3 regions of the Streptomyces sp. NPDC058579 genome follow, and region 1 is predicted to be linked to each of the others. Evidence: riboswitches for the same ligand, from Rfam matches in the RefSeq annotation. Region 1 holds a riboswitch; each other region holds the start of a gene.
The links. Region 1 has a riboswitch for thiamine pyrophosphate ahead of thiC (phosphomethylpyrimidine synthase ThiC). Riboswitches for the same ligand answer to the same signal wherever they lie in the genome.
Positions count from the first base shown of each region.

Region 2: it holds a riboswitch for thiamine pyrophosphate, as region 1 does, so the genes downstream of both, thiO (glycine oxidase ThiO) here and thiC (phosphomethylpyrimidine synthase ThiC) in region 1, are expected to answer to the same signal.
Region 3: it holds a riboswitch for thiamine pyrophosphate, as region 1 does, so the genes downstream of both, ACFWRO_RS32055 (thiamine ABC transporter substrate binding subunit) here and thiC (phosphomethylpyrimidine synthase ThiC) in region 1, are expected to answer to the same signal.

Region 1 covers NZ_JBHXPI010000001.1:450,607-455,541, forward strand. Annotated here, with positions in the region: gene ACFWRO_RS02140 (IclR family transcriptional regulator) at 1-255, shown strand, start outside; gene ACFWRO_RS02145 (SsgA family sporulation/cell division regulator) at 394-828, shown strand; gene ACFWRO_RS02150 (YibE/F family protein) at 833-2,236, opposite strand; TPP riboswitch at 2,308-2,455, shown strand; gene thiC (phosphomethylpyrimidine synthase ThiC) at 2,449-4,239, shown strand; gene ACFWRO_RS02160 (hypothetical protein) at 4,337-4,935, opposite strand, start outside.
Region 2 covers NZ_JBHXPI010000032.1:17,132-22,066, forward strand. Annotated here, with positions in the region: gene metF (methylenetetrahydrofolate reductase [NAD(P)H]) at 1-579, opposite strand, end outside; gene thiE (thiamine phosphate synthase) at 713-1,363, opposite strand; gene ACFWRO_RS27490 (Rv2175c family DNA-binding protein) at 1,454-1,819, opposite strand; gene ACFWRO_RS27495 (NAD(P)/FAD-dependent oxidoreductase) at 1,864-3,066, opposite strand; gene ACFWRO_RS27500 (hypothetical protein) at 3,107-3,448, opposite strand; TPP riboswitch at 3,503-3,615, shown strand; gene thiO (glycine oxidase ThiO) at 3,613-4,815, shown strand; gene thiS (sulfur carrier protein ThiS) at 4,812-4,935, shown strand, end outside.
Region 3 covers NZ_JBHXPI010000046.1:25,066-30,000, reverse strand. Annotated here, with positions in the region: gene ACFWRO_RS32065 (ABC transporter ATP-binding protein) at 1-172, opposite strand, end outside; gene ACFWRO_RS32060 (ABC transporter permease) at 172-1,794, opposite strand; gene ACFWRO_RS32055 (thiamine ABC transporter substrate binding subunit) at 1,833-2,912, opposite strand; TPP riboswitch at 2,999-3,106, opposite strand; gene rlmN (23S rRNA (adenine(2503)-C(2))-methyltransferase RlmN) at 3,136-4,242, opposite strand; gene ACFWRO_RS32045 (phosphatidate cytidylyltransferase) at 4,322-4,935, opposite strand, start outside.

The sequences.
Region 1 (4,935 bases):
TACACGGTGCGTAACCAGAGTGCCCTTTTGGAGCGTTTGGGCGGTATGGGGCGAATGGAGCCCCTGGTGGAGCGTCAGGAATATGCGCTCGGCACAGTTTGTGCCGCGATCCCCATCACGGCGGGGTCCACGGCGGCCGCGATGGCCATTTCCCTCCCCCTTCACCAGGAAGAACGGTTGCTGCCCGCAGTCGATCGGCTACGCAATGAGATTGGAAGGCTCCTCAGTTCCTTCGCTTTCTCTATCAGTATCTGAAAAATCACTCCTTGTGATCTGCTAGCCCTTCCAGCACGATTGCGTCAAGAGGGCCATGGGGGATCATTCCTGGCCGTTTTGATAACAGCTTTCAGCAGCCGTGTTTACACAACTGCTCCATCGACTGCGGGGTACATGATGCGAGAGTCGGTCCAAGCCGAGGTCCTGATGAGCTTCCTCGTCTCCGAGGAGCTCTCCTTCAGGATCCCGGTGGAACTGCGGTACGAGACCCGGGATCCCTACGCGGTGCGGATGACGTTCCACCTTCCCGGAGACGCGCCCGTGACCTGGGCGTTCGGCCGGGAGCTGCTGCTCGACGGCATCAACCGACCGAGCGGCGACGGCGACGTGCACATCGCCCCGACCGACCCCGAGGCCCTTTCGGACGTCGCCATCAGGCTCCAGGTCGGCAGCGACCGGGCCCTGTTCCGGGCCAGCGCTCCGCCGCTCGTCGCCTTCCTCGACCGTACGGACAAGCTGGTCCCGCTCGGTCAGGAACGGACACTTGGCGACTTCGAGGACAACCTGGAGGCGGCGCTCGGCCGGATCCTCGCGGAGGAGAACGCCGGCTGACCGGTCACTTCGCGCGGCGGCGCCGCCCGCCCCTGGGGGGCTTGGATGAACGCTTCTCCAGCGAGCCCGGCGAGCCGGCGCCGCCCGTCCGGCCCGCCACGCCCGCCCCACCCGGCCGGTCCGCCGAGACCACGAGCGCGGCGAGAACGGTCGTGACCGGAACGGAGGCGACAAGACCGATCGAACCGACCAGCGTGCGGACGATCTCCTCCGCGACGAGTTCGCTGTTGGCCACTGTCCCCACGCTGCTCTGCGCGATGGAGAAGAGCAGCAGCAGGGGCAGGGCCGCGCCGGCGTACGCGAGGACCAGCGTGTTCACCACGGACGCGATGTGGTCGCGGCCGATCCTGATGCCCGCCCGGTAGAGACCGCGCGGGCCGAGACGGGGATCGGCCTGGTGCAGCTCCCACACCGCCGAGGTCTGCGTCACCGTCACATCGTCGAGGACACCGAGCGAACCGATGATGATGCCCGCGAGCAGCAGACCGGACATGTCGATGTCCGGGTAGAGGCCGTGGATCAGGCCGGTGTTGTCGTCCGTGTTGCCGCTCAGCGAGGCCCAGCTGATGAAGAACGAGCCGAGCAGTCCGATCAACAGCAGCGAGATCAGGGTCCCGAGCACCGCGACCGAGGTGCGGGCGGACAGGCCGTGGCACATGTAGAGCGCGATCAGCATGATCGCGCTCGATCCGACCACCGCCACCACCAGCGGATTCGAGCCCTGAAGGATCGCCGGCAGGATGAAGAAGGTCAGGATCATGAAGCTGATGGCGAGCGCGATCAGGGCCATCACCCCGCGCATCCGGCCGACCAGCACGACCGCCACGGCGAAGATCAGGCCGAGCACCGCCAGCGGGACCTTGCGGTTCACGTCCGTCACCGAGTACTGCAGGTCGCGCGGCGCGTCCGGCGCGTACGCCACCACCACGCCCTGCCCGTCGTCCAGTTGGCGCGGCGCGTCCGGCTGCACGATCTCGATGAACGTACGGCCCTTGTCCGGACCGCTCGTGACCTCGATCGTCGCCTTCTCGCACTGTCCCTGCTGGGCGTTGACCGCCTCGCGCCCCTCGGGGGTCGAGGTGTCGCCGGTCGGCGGGACCTGAGCGGCGTTCACGTCGCTGCAGTCGACCTGCTCCACCGAGACGACCTTGCCCTGGTACGTCTGCCGGTCGAAGCCGACACCGGTGCGCTCGTGTTCCGGTGCGCCGCCCGGCCACAGCACCACGAGCCCGACCACCACCGCCGTGGCGAACGGGATCAGGACAGCGGCGATGACCCTGCGCAGATGCCGGGAGACGGGTGCGGCCGGCCCATGGCTGTGCGAGTGGCCGTGCCCGTGGCCCGCGTCGCCAGGGGCGCCACGGCCGTCATGACCGTCGGGTTCTGGGGTCTGCTGCGAGGAAGTCACCGACCGATCATCGCAAGAACGGCGGGGGCCCACTGTTCAGCACGGCCGGATTGACGCTAGCGTGGTGACACCTTTGCACACGCGGGAGCTCGGAGCACCGGGCTGAGAGGGCGCTGATCACCGTACGCGCGTACTGGACGTACGTACGGGAGGAGGCTGCGCCGACCGCCGAACCTGTTACCGGGTAATGCCGGCGTAGGGAGATCGGTCTCATGACCATTCAGGATGCACGCACGCCTGCCACCAGCGAGAACGCCGGCCAGGACGAGCGCAAGCCGGGCTGGCACAAGGGGTACGTCGAGGGCTCGCGCCCCGACCTCCGGGTGCCCGTCCGGCAGGTGCACCTCACCAACGGCAAGGACGTGACGCTGTACGACACGTCCGGTCCGTACACCGACCCCACCATCGACACCGACGTACGGCGGGGCCTGCCGCCGCTGCGCGAGAACTGGATCATCGCGCGGGGTGACACCGAGGAGTACGCGGGCCGCCCGGTCCGTCCCGAGGACGACGGCATCAAGCACACCTCGCCGCGCGGCGGTGGGCTGAAGAACCTCGACGCCGTCTTCCCCGGCCGCCCGCGCCTGCCCCGCCGGGGTCGCGGCGGCGAGGCCGTGACTCAACTCGCGTACGCCCGCCGGGGCGAGATCACCCCGGAGATGGAGTACGTCGCGATCCGCGAGAACGTCTCTCCCGAGGTTGTACGGGAGGAGATCGCGGCGGGGCGTGCCGTACTCCCGGCCAACGTCAACCACCCGGAGATCGAGCCGATGATCATCGGCAAGCGGTTCCTGGTGAAGGTCAACGCCAACATCGGCAACTCCGCTGTCACCTCCTCCATCGAGGAGGAGGTGGACAAGATGACCTGGGCGACCAAGTGGGGCGCCGACACGGTCATGGACCTGTCCACCGGCCGCAACATCCACACCACGCGCGAGTGGGTGCTGCGCAACTCTCCCGTGCCGATCGGCACCGTGCCGCTCTACCAGGCCCTGGAGAAGGTCGACGGGAAGGCCGAGGAGCTGACCTGGGAGATCTACAAGGACACCGTCATCGAGCAGGCCGAGCAGGGCGTCGACTACATGACGGTCCACGCCGGCGTGCTGCTGCCGTACGTCCCGCTGACCGCCCGTCGCAAGACCGGTATCGTCTCGCGCGGCGGCTCGATCATGGCCGCCTGGTGCCTCGCGCACCACAAGGAGAACTTCCTCTACACGAACTTCGAGGAGCTCTGCGAGATCCTCGCGACGTACGACGTCACGTACTCGCTCGGCGACGGCCTGCGCCCGGGTTCGATCGCGGACGCCAACGACGAGGCGCAGTTCGCCGAGCTGCGCACGCTCGGCGAGCTGAACACGATCGCCAAGCGGCACAACGTGCAGACCATGATCGAGGGCCCCGGGCACGTCCCGATGCACAAGATCAAGGAGAACATCGACCTCCAGCAGGAGATCTGCGAGGAGGCGCCGTTCTACACGCTCGGCCCGCTGACCACGGACGTCGCGCCCGCGTACGACCACATCACCTCGGGCATCGGCGCCGCGATGATCGCCTGGTGGGGCACGGCGATGCTCTGCTACGTCACGCCCAAGGAGCACCTGGGCCTGCCGAACCGCGACGACGTGAAGACGGGCGTCATCACGTACAAGATCGCGGCGCACGCCGCGGACCTGGCCAAGGGGCACCCGGGGGCGCAGGAGTGGGACGACGCGCTGTCGGACGCGCGGTTCGAGTTCCGCTGGGAGGACCAGTTCAACCTGGCGCTCGACCCGGACACGGCCCGTGAGTTCCACGACGAGACGCTGCCGGCCGAGCCCGCGAAGACCGCGCACTTCTGCTCGATGTGCGGTCCGAAGTTCTGCTCGATGAAGATCTCGCAGGACATCCGCCGGGAGCACGGCGGCGACCTCAAGGCGGACGAGATCTCGGCCGGGATGGCGGAGAAGTCCAAGGAGTTCGCGGCGGCCGGCAACCGCGTCTACCTGCCGCTGGCGGAGCAGTAGCCGCAAGGGCCCGCGACCCACGGGGGGATCGCGGGCCCCTTCGCCCCGATCCGGGACTTCGTCCGTGTGAACCCGGTGGCCGTTCCCCTGCTCCGGCTCAGTCCGGTCGGCGTTCCGAAGGGCCGATCTCCGGGCCGGTGTAGTCGGGGCCGGTGAAGTCCGGGCTCGTGAAGTCGGGCCCGGTGAAGTTGGGGCTCGTGAAGGTGGGGCGCGTTCCGGACGCGCCTTCGTTCGGGCTGGAGAAGTCCGGTCCGCTGTAGCCGATCTTCGGTATGCGGTCGGTGCGCGGCGGCGGCACGGACGGTGGGTCGGGTGGTCCGGGGGCGGCCAGGGCCTCGCGCAGGAACGGCAGAATGCCCCGTTCCAGCAGGGCGCGGCGCCAGGCCTCCCTGGCCCGGGACAGCTCGTCGTCCGCTTCCGTACCGGGTGGGTCGCTCGCGGCCACTTCCGTGGAGCGGTTGCGCAGCGCCGTGACCAGCAGCCCGACGGCGGCGCAGAACAGGCCGGCGGCGGCGACGGCCCCGAAGAACCAGCCGGCCGTCAGCAGGGTGTCGGCGACGGTGAGCGTGGGTGCGAGCACCTTCAGCACGGCGCCGACCAGCAGGAATATCAGCGCGGCAGGTCCGGCGAGGACCGGCGCGAGGACGGTGACGATCGCGACGATGCCCGCTCCCGGGCCGCCGCTCGCCCCGTCGC
Region 2 (4,935 bases), on a different contig from region 1:
CATCTGGGTGATGGCATAGTCGGCGCCGGCCCGGCACTTGTCCACGAAGTGACGGATGTCCGTGTCCCAGTCGGTGGACCGCGGGTGCATCTCCGGGAAGGCCGCGACGCCCACGCAGAAGTCGCCGGACTCCTTGATCAGCCGGACGAGGTCGGCGGCGTACTGCACGCCCTCGGGGTGCTCGACCCACTCCCCCAGCGGGTCGCCCGGCGGGTCGCCGCGCAGCGCGAGCATGTTGCGGATACCGGCGTCGGCGTACTGGCCGAGTACGTTGCGCAGCTCGGCGACCGAGTGGTCGACGGCGGTGAGGTGGGCGACGGGGGTGAGGGTGCTGTCACCGGCGATCTTCTGGGTGGCCTTGACGGTGCCGCCGCGCGTGGTGCCGCCGGCGCCGTAGGTCACGGAGACGAAGCTCGGGCCGACCGCCTCGACGCGGCGCAGGGCGTTCCAGAGGCTCCGCTCGCCCTTCTCGGTGCGGGGCGCGAAGAACTCGAACGAGTACGACGGCTTGCCGGACGCGAGGATCTCGCGGACCGTGCGTGCGCGGTCCGAGCGGGTGGAAGCGGTACCTAGGGCCATACCGGCAGGTTAGACGCGGTGCTGCGGCCGACGAAGTGCTGTCCGAGTCGTGGACACCTTTTTGGACAGCGTTCGGGCGGGGTTTCCCTGGCGCCCATCGGGGCGCCACGGGGGGCGCTACGCAGGACAGGCGTTACGCGGAGCGCTCGCGGATCCGCTTGGCCAGACGGGCTGTAGCCGCGGCCGGGTCGTCGGCCTCGGTGATCGCGCGGACGACGACGATCCGGCGGGCGCCCGCGTCCAGGACCTCGTCGAGATTGGTCTCGTCGATACCGCCGATCGCGAACCAGGGCCGGTCCTGCTCCAGGGCGGCGGCGTACCGCACGAGGCCGAGGCCGGGGGCGTACCGCCCGGGCTTGGTGGGGGTGGGCCAGCAGGGGCCGGTGCAGAAGTAGTCCACGCCCGGCTCGACGGCGGCCGCGTCCACCTCGGACTCGGCGTGGCAGGAGCGGCCGATCAGGACGTCCTCGCCGAGGATCTTCCGGGCGGCGGGGACGGGCAGGTCGTTCTGGCCGAGGTGCAGCACGTCGGAGCCGATGGCGTGGGCGACGTCGGCCCGGTCGTTCACCGCGAGCAGCTTGCCGTGCCGGCGGCAGGCCTCGGCGAAGACGGCGAGGTGCTCCAGCTCCTCGCCGGCCTCCATGCCCTTGTCGCGGAGCTGCACGATGTCCACGCCGGAGGAGAGCACGGCGTCGAGGAAGGCCGGGAGGTCTCCCTGGCGCCTGCGGGCGTCCGTGCAGAGGTAGAGCCGGGCGTCGGCGAGCTGCGCGCGAGGCGTGGACATGGGTGCTTCCCCCCGTTGGGTGCGGCGGTCCGAGGGGGCCGGGCGAAGCCGGCCCCCAGGGCCTCGTGTGGTGTCTTCAGAGCGTGTGCGTCAGACGGCGAGCGCCTGGGCCCGGCGCTTCACCTCCGTACCGCGATTCTCGCTGAGGGCCTGCGCGGGCGTGCCCGGCAGGGAGGGGTCGGGAGTGAAGAGCCACTCCAGCATTTCTTCGTCGCTGAAGCCGTCGTCCTTCAGGAGGGTCAGGGTCCCGGAGAGGCCCTTGACCACCTTGTCGCCGTCGATGAAGGCGGCGGGCACCTGAAGCGCCTTGTTCTCGCCGCGTCGTACGGCGATGAGCTGGCCCTCCTTGACCAGCTGCCGCACGCGCGTCACCTCGACATCGAGCATTTCCGCGATGTCGGGGAGGTAGAGCCAGGCGGGGACGAGAGCATCGGTCTTTGCGTCAATCTCGGTCACGGGACCAAGCCTGCCATCCCGGACTGACAGTCGGTAGTCGGGCCCTACTCGACTGCGGCCTTCAGGGGGACGGAAGGGTCGGTGGCGCGGGTCGGGTCGAGCCTCGCGCCGGACTCGATCAGCTTGCGGCCCTGGGCCAGGTCGCGGGGGCGGCCGACGGCGAGCACGGCGACGAGGGCGCCGTCGTTGAGCCAGAGGACGGACCAGGAGGGGTCGGCCGGGTCGCCGCGGCGGACCAGTTCGGCGGCTCCGGCGTGGTGGCCGGCGTACTGCACGAACCGGCCGAACTGCTCGGACCAGAAGTACGGCACCGGGTCGTAGACCGTGGGGGTCTCGCCGATGATGTCGGCGGCGACGGTCCGGGGGCCCTGGAGCGCGTTGTCCCAGTGGTGGACGAGGAGCCGGGCGCCGTAGCGGGCGGAGGGGAAGGAGGCGCAGTCGCCGACGGCGTACACGTCGGGCAGAGAGGTGCGCAGCCGGTCGTCGGCGGTGACGGAGCCGTCCGCGCCCAGGGCGATGCCGGAGCCGGTGAGCCACCGGGTGGCAGGCCGGGCGCCGATGCCGACGACGACCGCGTCGGCGGGCAGCCGCCGGCCGTCGGTCAGGACGACCGTGCCGGGTTCGACGGACTCCACGCGCGCGTGGGTGAGGAGCTCGGCGCCGCTCTCCTCGTACCAGCGCGCCATCGGGGCGGCGACCTCGGCGGGCAGCGCGCCGGCGAGCGGGCGGTCGGCGGCCTCGACGACGGTGACCGCGCACCCCGCCTCGCGCGCGGCGGTGGCGAACTCGGCGCCGATCCAGCCGGCGCCGACGACCACGATGTCGTGGCGGCGCTCCAGGACGGGCCTGAGGCGGGCGGCGTCGTCGAGGGTGCGCAGCAGGTGGACCCCGGGGACGCCCTCGGTGCCGGGCAGGGTGATCGGTTCGGCGCCGGTGGCGAGGACCAGGACGTCGTACGGGACGGGTCCGGCCTCGGTCTCGATCTCGTGGTCGTCGGCGCGCAGCCCGGTCACGTCGAGGCCGAGGCGCAGGTCGATGGAGAGCGCCTCGAAGTCGACGTCGAAGGCGGAGTCCTCGGCCTTGCCGAGGAGGACCGCCTTGGACAGGGGCGGCCGGTCGTAGGGCTGGTGGGGCTCGGCCCCGATGAGGGTGACCGTTCCGGTGAAGCCCTGTTCGCGCAGGGCGACGGCGGTCTGCACCCCCGCCATACCGGCGCCCACGACGACGACCCGCTGCTCTGCCTGCATCTGCTCGCTCACCCGTTCACCTTAACTATCTGACACATCGTCAGGAAGGCGGCTGCTCCACGACGCTGGTGCCGGAGCCCTCCTGGGACTCCCATGCCCAGCTCTCCTCCAGTCGAACGCGTCCGTCCGGCAGCTCCACCACGAGCGAGGCGCAATGCCCGGAAGAGGTCGTTCCGCCCTGCTTCAGCTGCACGTACCGGAAGTCGAGCCGATCCCCCGCGCGCGTGCCGACGAGAAACCCCCGCACCACGTCCCCGCCCGCGTACTCGGCCCAGATCCGGCCGTCCTCCTCGTGGTACGTGAACCGGGTACGCGTCCCGACCTGACCGGGAGCCTGGTCGGCGACCGGGGCGAGGATCAGACCGTCGAGAGAACGGGCCACGGTGGAGGCTCCCTTACTGGGCGTCGGGGGCTGGGGTTAGGCTGACCGTCAACGTAGAGCACTCGCGGGAGCCCGGACGCACCGGGCTGAGAGGGAGGCTGGCCGGCCTCCGACCGTACGAACCTGATCCGGGTCATGCCGGCGAAGGGAGGGGCTGGACGCCCATGTCGCGTACACGCAGTACGGGCAGTACAGGCAGTACACGCAGCACATGCAGTACCTCTGACGTTCTCGTCATCGGGGGCGGGATCATCGGCCTGGTCACCGCCTGGCGGTCCGCGCAGCGCGGGCTGTCCACGGCGGTCGTGGACCCCGAACCGGGCGGCGGGGCCGCCCGCGTGGCGGCCGGGATGCTCGCCGCCGTCACCGAACTCCACTACGGCGAGGAGACCCTCCTCGCCCTCAACCTCGCCTCCGCGCGCCGCTACCCCGCGTTCGTCGCCGAACTCCAGGACGCCACAGGGCACGACGTCGGCTACCGCGCCTGCGGCACGCTCGCCGTCGCGCTCGACGCCGACGACCGGGCCCATCTGCGCGATCTGCACGCCCTGCAGATCCGCTCCGGCCTGGAGTCGGAGTGGCTCAGCGGCCGCGAGTGCCGCCGCCTGGAGCCGATGCTGGCGCCGGGCGTGCGCGGCGGACTGCGGGTCGACGGCGACCACCAGGTCGATCCGCGCCGCCTCGCCGCCGCGCTCGTCACCGCCTGCGAGCGGGCCGGGGTGGTCTTCCACCGGAGCCTCGCCGAACGCCTTACGGTGGTACGGGACCGGGCCACGGGCGTGACGCTCACCGACGGCTCCGCCCTGGAGGCGGACCAGGTCGTGCTGGCCGCGGGCAGCCTCAGCGGCCGGCTCGCGGGCGTACCGCAGGAGGTCCTGCCGCCCGTACGTCCCGTCAAGGGACAGGTCCTGCGGCTCACCGTGCCGCCCGCGTTCGCGCCGTTCCTGTCCCGGACCGTCCGGGCGGTCGTGCGCGGCAGCCACGTCTACCTGGTCCCGCGCGAGAACGGCGAGCTGGTCGTCGGCGCGACCAGCGAGGAGCTGGGCTGGGACACCACCGTCACGGCGGGCGGGGTGTACGAGCTGCTCCGCGACGCCCACGAGCTGGTCCCCGGCCTCACCGAGCTGCCGCTCACCGAGACCCTGGCGGGCCTGCGCCCCGGCTCGCCGGACAACGCACCGCTGCTCGGCCCGACCGCGCTCGACGGCCTCCGCCTTGCCACCGGGCACTACCGCAACGGCGTGCTGCTCACCCCGGTCACCGGCGACGTCATGGCCGAGTTCCTCACCACCGGCGTGCTTCCTGACGAGGCCCGCCCCTTCACTCCCCGCCGCTTCTCCCCCGTACGACAGGAGCAGCCCGCATGACCGCCACGAACACGACCGTCTCCGTCAACGGCGAGGCGCGTGTCCTCGCCGCGCCCACGACCCTCGACTCCCTGGTCACCACGCTCACCGCCGCGCCCGCCGGCGTGGCGGCGGCCGTCA
Region 3 (4,935 bases), on a different contig from region 1:
CCCGCCCGCCGTCGAGCGCCTGGAGTCCTGCGACGGCCCGCAGCAGCGTGGACTTGCCGCTGCCGCTCGGGCCGAGCACGCACACGATCTCGTGGTCGGCCACCGCCAGGTCCACGGAGTCGAGCACGGCCCGTTCCCCGAACCGTACGGTCACGTCCTCGAAGCGCAGCATCAGAACTCCCCGGAGCCGGAGGTGGTCCGGTCGGCTCGGAGCCGTTCCAGGAGGAGCAGGGACACCGCGCACACCACCATCAGAATCGTCGAAAGGGCCATGGCCTGGCCGTAGTTGAGCTCACCTGGCCGGCCGAGCAGCCGGGCGACGGCGACGGGCAGCGTCGGGTTGTCGGGCCGGGCGATGAAGACGGTCGCGCCGAACTCGCCCAGCGAGACGGCGAAGGCGAACCCGGCCGCGATGAGCACCGCCCGCCGCACCAGCGGCAGGTCGACCTCGCGCCAGGCCCGCAGCGGCGAGGCCCCGAGCACGGCCGCGGCCTCCCGCAGCCGCTCGTCCACCGCGCGCAGCACGGGCAGCATCGTCCGTACGACGAAGGGGACGCCGACCAGGGCCTGCGCGAGCGGGACGAGGATCCAGCTGGCCCGCAGGTCGAACGGCGGCTCGTCCAGGGTGATCAGGAAGCCGAAGCCGACCGTGACCGCCGACACCCCGAGGGGCAGCATCAGCAGCGCGTCGAAGCCGCGCACCAGCCGTCCCGCCCGGCGGGTCAGGGCGGCGGCCGCGAGTCCGCCGATGAGCAGGGCGAGGGCGGTGGCGACGACGGCGTACCGCAGCGAGTTCCCGATCGTGTCGACCATGGGCACGAGGAAGGTGCCGGAGGGGTCGACGGACTGGAGGGCCCGGTAGTAGTCGAGCCCGTACCCGTCGGGGGTGGCGAAGGACCGCTCGATCAGCACGGCGAGCGGCAGCACGAGCAGCAGCACGATCGAGACGAGGACGCCCGCGAAGAGCGCCCACGCGCCGATCCCTCGGGGCCGGTGCGCGGTCTGCTCGGGCGGTACGAGCTTCAGGGCCGTCTCCCGCCGCCGTACCGTCCGGGCGTGCACGGCGAGGACGACGCCGACGGCCACGAACTGGACGATGGTGAGGACGGCGGCCGTCGTCAGGTCGAAGCGGTCGACCGTCTGCCGGTAGATCTCCGTCTCCAGGGTGGAGTACGCCGGCCCGCCGAGGATCTGGACGACGGCGAAGGAGCCGGCGGTGAAGAGGAAGACCATCAGCGCGGCCGCGGCGACGGCGGGGGCGAGCGCGGGGAGCGTCACCGTCCGCCACGCACGGAACCGGGAGGCGCCGAGCACGCGGGCGGCCTCCTCCTGGCGGGGGTCGAGCTGCGCCCACAGGCCGCCGACGGTCCGGACGACGACGGCGTAGTTGAAGAAGACGTGCGCGAGGAGGATGGCCCAGACGGTGGTGTCCAGGCGGACGCCCCACAGCTCGTCGAGGAGCCCGCCGCGGCCGACGAGCGCGAGGAACGCCGTGCCGACCATGACGGTCGGCATCACGAAGGGCACGGTGACGACGGCGCGCAGCAGTCCCTTGCCGGGGAACTCGAAGCGCGCGAAGACGTACGCGCCGGGCAGCGCGATCAGCAGGGTCAGCGCGGTGGAGGCGAGCGCCTGCCAGAGGGTGAACCAGAGGACGTCGAGGATCTCCGGCCGGGTCAGCGTCTCGCCGAACCGGCCGAACTCCCACGCCCCGTCGACCCGCAGCCCGCGCTCGACGATCGAGGCGACGGGCCACGCGAAGAAGAGCGCGAAGAACGCGACGGGCACGACCATCAGGCCGAGCCGCGCCGCGCTTCCCCGGCGGTCGGGAACTACTTCAGAACGGTCGAGGACCACGACTGGATCCACTGGTCACGCTTCTCGGCGATCTTCTCCGGCGCCATGGTCTGCGGCTTGTCGATCACCACACCGTGCTTGGTGAACAGCTCGGGCAGCTGCGCGCCCTCGGTCACCGGGTTGACGAACATCTGCAGCGGCATGTCGTCCTGGAACTTCTTGGAGATCAGGAAGTCGATCAGCGCCTTGCCGCCCTCGGGGTTCTTCGCCCCGTTCAGCAGACCGGCGAACTCGACCTGCCGGAAGCAGGTGCCGGTGGAGACCCCGGTCGGGGCGTCCTTCGGCTGCGGCTCGGAGTAGAGGACCTCGACCGGCGGGCTGGAGGCGTACGAGACGACCAGCGGGCGGTCTCCCTTGGCCTGCTTGCCGCCGGCAGAGCCGGAGAACTCCTGGTTGTAGGCGAGCTCCCAGCTGTCGACGGTCTTCACGCCGTTGGCCTTGAGCTTCGTCCAGTAGTCCTGCCAGCCGTCGTCGCCGTACCGCGCGGCGGTGCCGAGCAGGAAGCCGAGGCCCGGGGAGGACTTCTCGGGGTTCTCGACCACGAGCAGGTTCTTGTACTCCGGCTTGGCCAGGTCGTCGAAGGTCTGCGGGGGCGCGAGCTTCTTGTCGGCGAAGTACTTCTTGTCGTAGTTGACGCAGATGTCGCCCGTGTCGACCGGGGTGACCCGGTGCTCCTTGTCGAGCTTCGTCTCGGGCAGCACCAGGTCGAGACCCTTCGCCTCGTACGGGACGAAGATCCCGTTGTCGAGCGCGCGGGAGAGCAGGGTGTTGTCGACGCCGAAGAAGACGTCTCCCTGCGGGGAGCCCTTGGTCAGGATCTCCTTGTTGACGGCGACGCCCGCGTCACCGCTCTTGAGGACCTTGACGGTGAAGCCGGTCTGCTTGGTGAACTCCGCCAGGACCTCCTTGGAGGCGTTGAAGGAGTCGTGACTCACGAGGGTCACGGTCTTCGGCCTGGGCTCACCGCTCTTGCCCGCCGCGTCCCTGATGTCCTCGGTGCCGCACGCGGCGAGCGTGGTGACGCCCAGCGCTGCGGCGATCGCCGTGGCGACCATCTTCTTGGTGCTCACTGAAATTCCTCCTGGGTGTGACCAGGAAGAGACGCGGCCCTGCCCACCGGGAGATGGGCAGGGCGCAACAGCTTGAGTTGCGACCGAACTTCCTACCCAGAATGACCTGGGCGAGGTTCAGAGGGTCTGCGGTCCGATGACCGCACTCTCAGCGCTGTGGCGCTCCCCTGTCGGAATATGGAGATGTGTTCGAGCACAGACTACAAGGTCAGCGCTCCGAGGCCGCCAGCTGTCCACAGGCACCGTCGATCTCCTGCCCGCGGGTGTCACGGACGGTGACGGGAACGCCGTGGGCGGCGATGGCCTCGACGAAGGCCTTCTCGTCCTCGGGCCGGGACGCGGTCCACTTAGACCCGGGCGTCGGGTTCAGCGGAATGAGATTGACATGTACCCGCTTGCCCTTGAGCAGCCGCCCGAGCAGGTCGCCCCGCCAGGCCTGGTCGTTGATGTCGCGGATCAGGGCGTACTCGATGGAGATCCGGCGGCCGGACTTCTCGGCGTACTCCCACGCGGCGTCGAGGACCTCGCGGACCTTCCAGCGGGTGTTGACGGGCACGAGGGTGTCGCGCAGCTCGTCGTCGGGGGCGTGCAGCGATACGGCCAGCCGGCACTTGAAGCCCTCGTCGGCGAAGCGCAGCATCGCGGGCACGAGGCCCACGGTGGAGACGGTGATCCCGCGCTGCGAAAGCCCGAGCCCGTCCGGCTCGGGGTCGGTCAGCCGCCGGACGGCACCGACGACCCGCTTGTAGTTGGCGAGCGGCTCGCCCATGCCCATGAACACGATGTTGCTGAGCCGCGCGGGCCCACCGGGCACTTCACCGTCACGCAGGGCGCGCATCCCGTCGACGATCTGGTGCACGATCTCTGCGGTCGACAGGTTCCGGTCGAGCCCGGCCTGACCGGTGGCGCAGAACGGACAGTTCATCCCGCAGCCGGCCTGCGAGGAGATGCACATGGTGACCCGGTCCGGGTACCGCATGAGCACGGACTCGACGAGCGTGCCGTCGTGCAGCTTCCACAGGGTCTTACGGGTGGTGTCGTCGTCGCACGAGATGTGCCGGACCACCGACATCAGGTCGGGCAGCAGCTCCCCCTGCAGCTTCTCGCGGGAGCCGGCGGGGATGTCGGTCCACTCGGCGGGGTCGTGGGCGTACCGCGCGAAGTAGTGCGTGGACAGCTGCTTGGCGCGGAACGGCTTCTCGCCGATCGCGGCGACGGCTTCCTTGCGCTCGGCGGGCGTGAGGTCGGCGAGGTGCCGCGGCGGCTTCTTGGCTCCGCGGGGCGCGACGAAAGTGAGTTCTCCGGGCTTCGGCATGGTCCTACCAGTGTCGCAGAGGAACGGGGAAGGGCCCGCAGTCTGTGGACAACGGGCCCTTCACCCACAGATTCGCAGGTCAGGTGGTGCCGACGAAGACGACGAGCAGCAGCCAGACCACCGGAGCCGTAGGCAGCAAGGAGTCCAGCCGGTCCATGATGCCGCCATGGCCCGGCAGCAGCGTGCCCATGTCCTTGATGCCGAGGTCGCGCTTGATCATCGACTCGCCGAGGTCGCCGAGCGTCGCGCTCGCCGCCACCGCGAGGCCGAGCACCAGGCCCTGCCACCACGAGCCGTCGTCGATCAGGAACTCCATGCACAGCGCGCCCGCCGCCATCGCGAACGTCACCGCCCCGAGCAGGCCCTCGCGGGTCTTGCCGGGGCTGATCCGCGGTGCCAGCTTGTGCTTGCCGAAGCGCCAGCCGATCGCGTACGCGCCGGTGTCGCTGACGACCGTGAGCAGCAGGAACGTGAGGACCCGCTCCGCACCGTCGTCGGCCGTGAGCATCAGCGCCACGAACGTCGCCAGGAACGGCACGTAGAACGCGGCGAAGACGCCCGCCGTGACGTCCTTCAGATAGCCCTCGGGCGGCTCCGTCATGCGCCACACGAGGACCGCGAGGGCGGTCAGGGCCATGGCGACCCAGGCCCCCTCCGCCCCGCGGACATAGCCGGCCACGACCATCGCCGCGC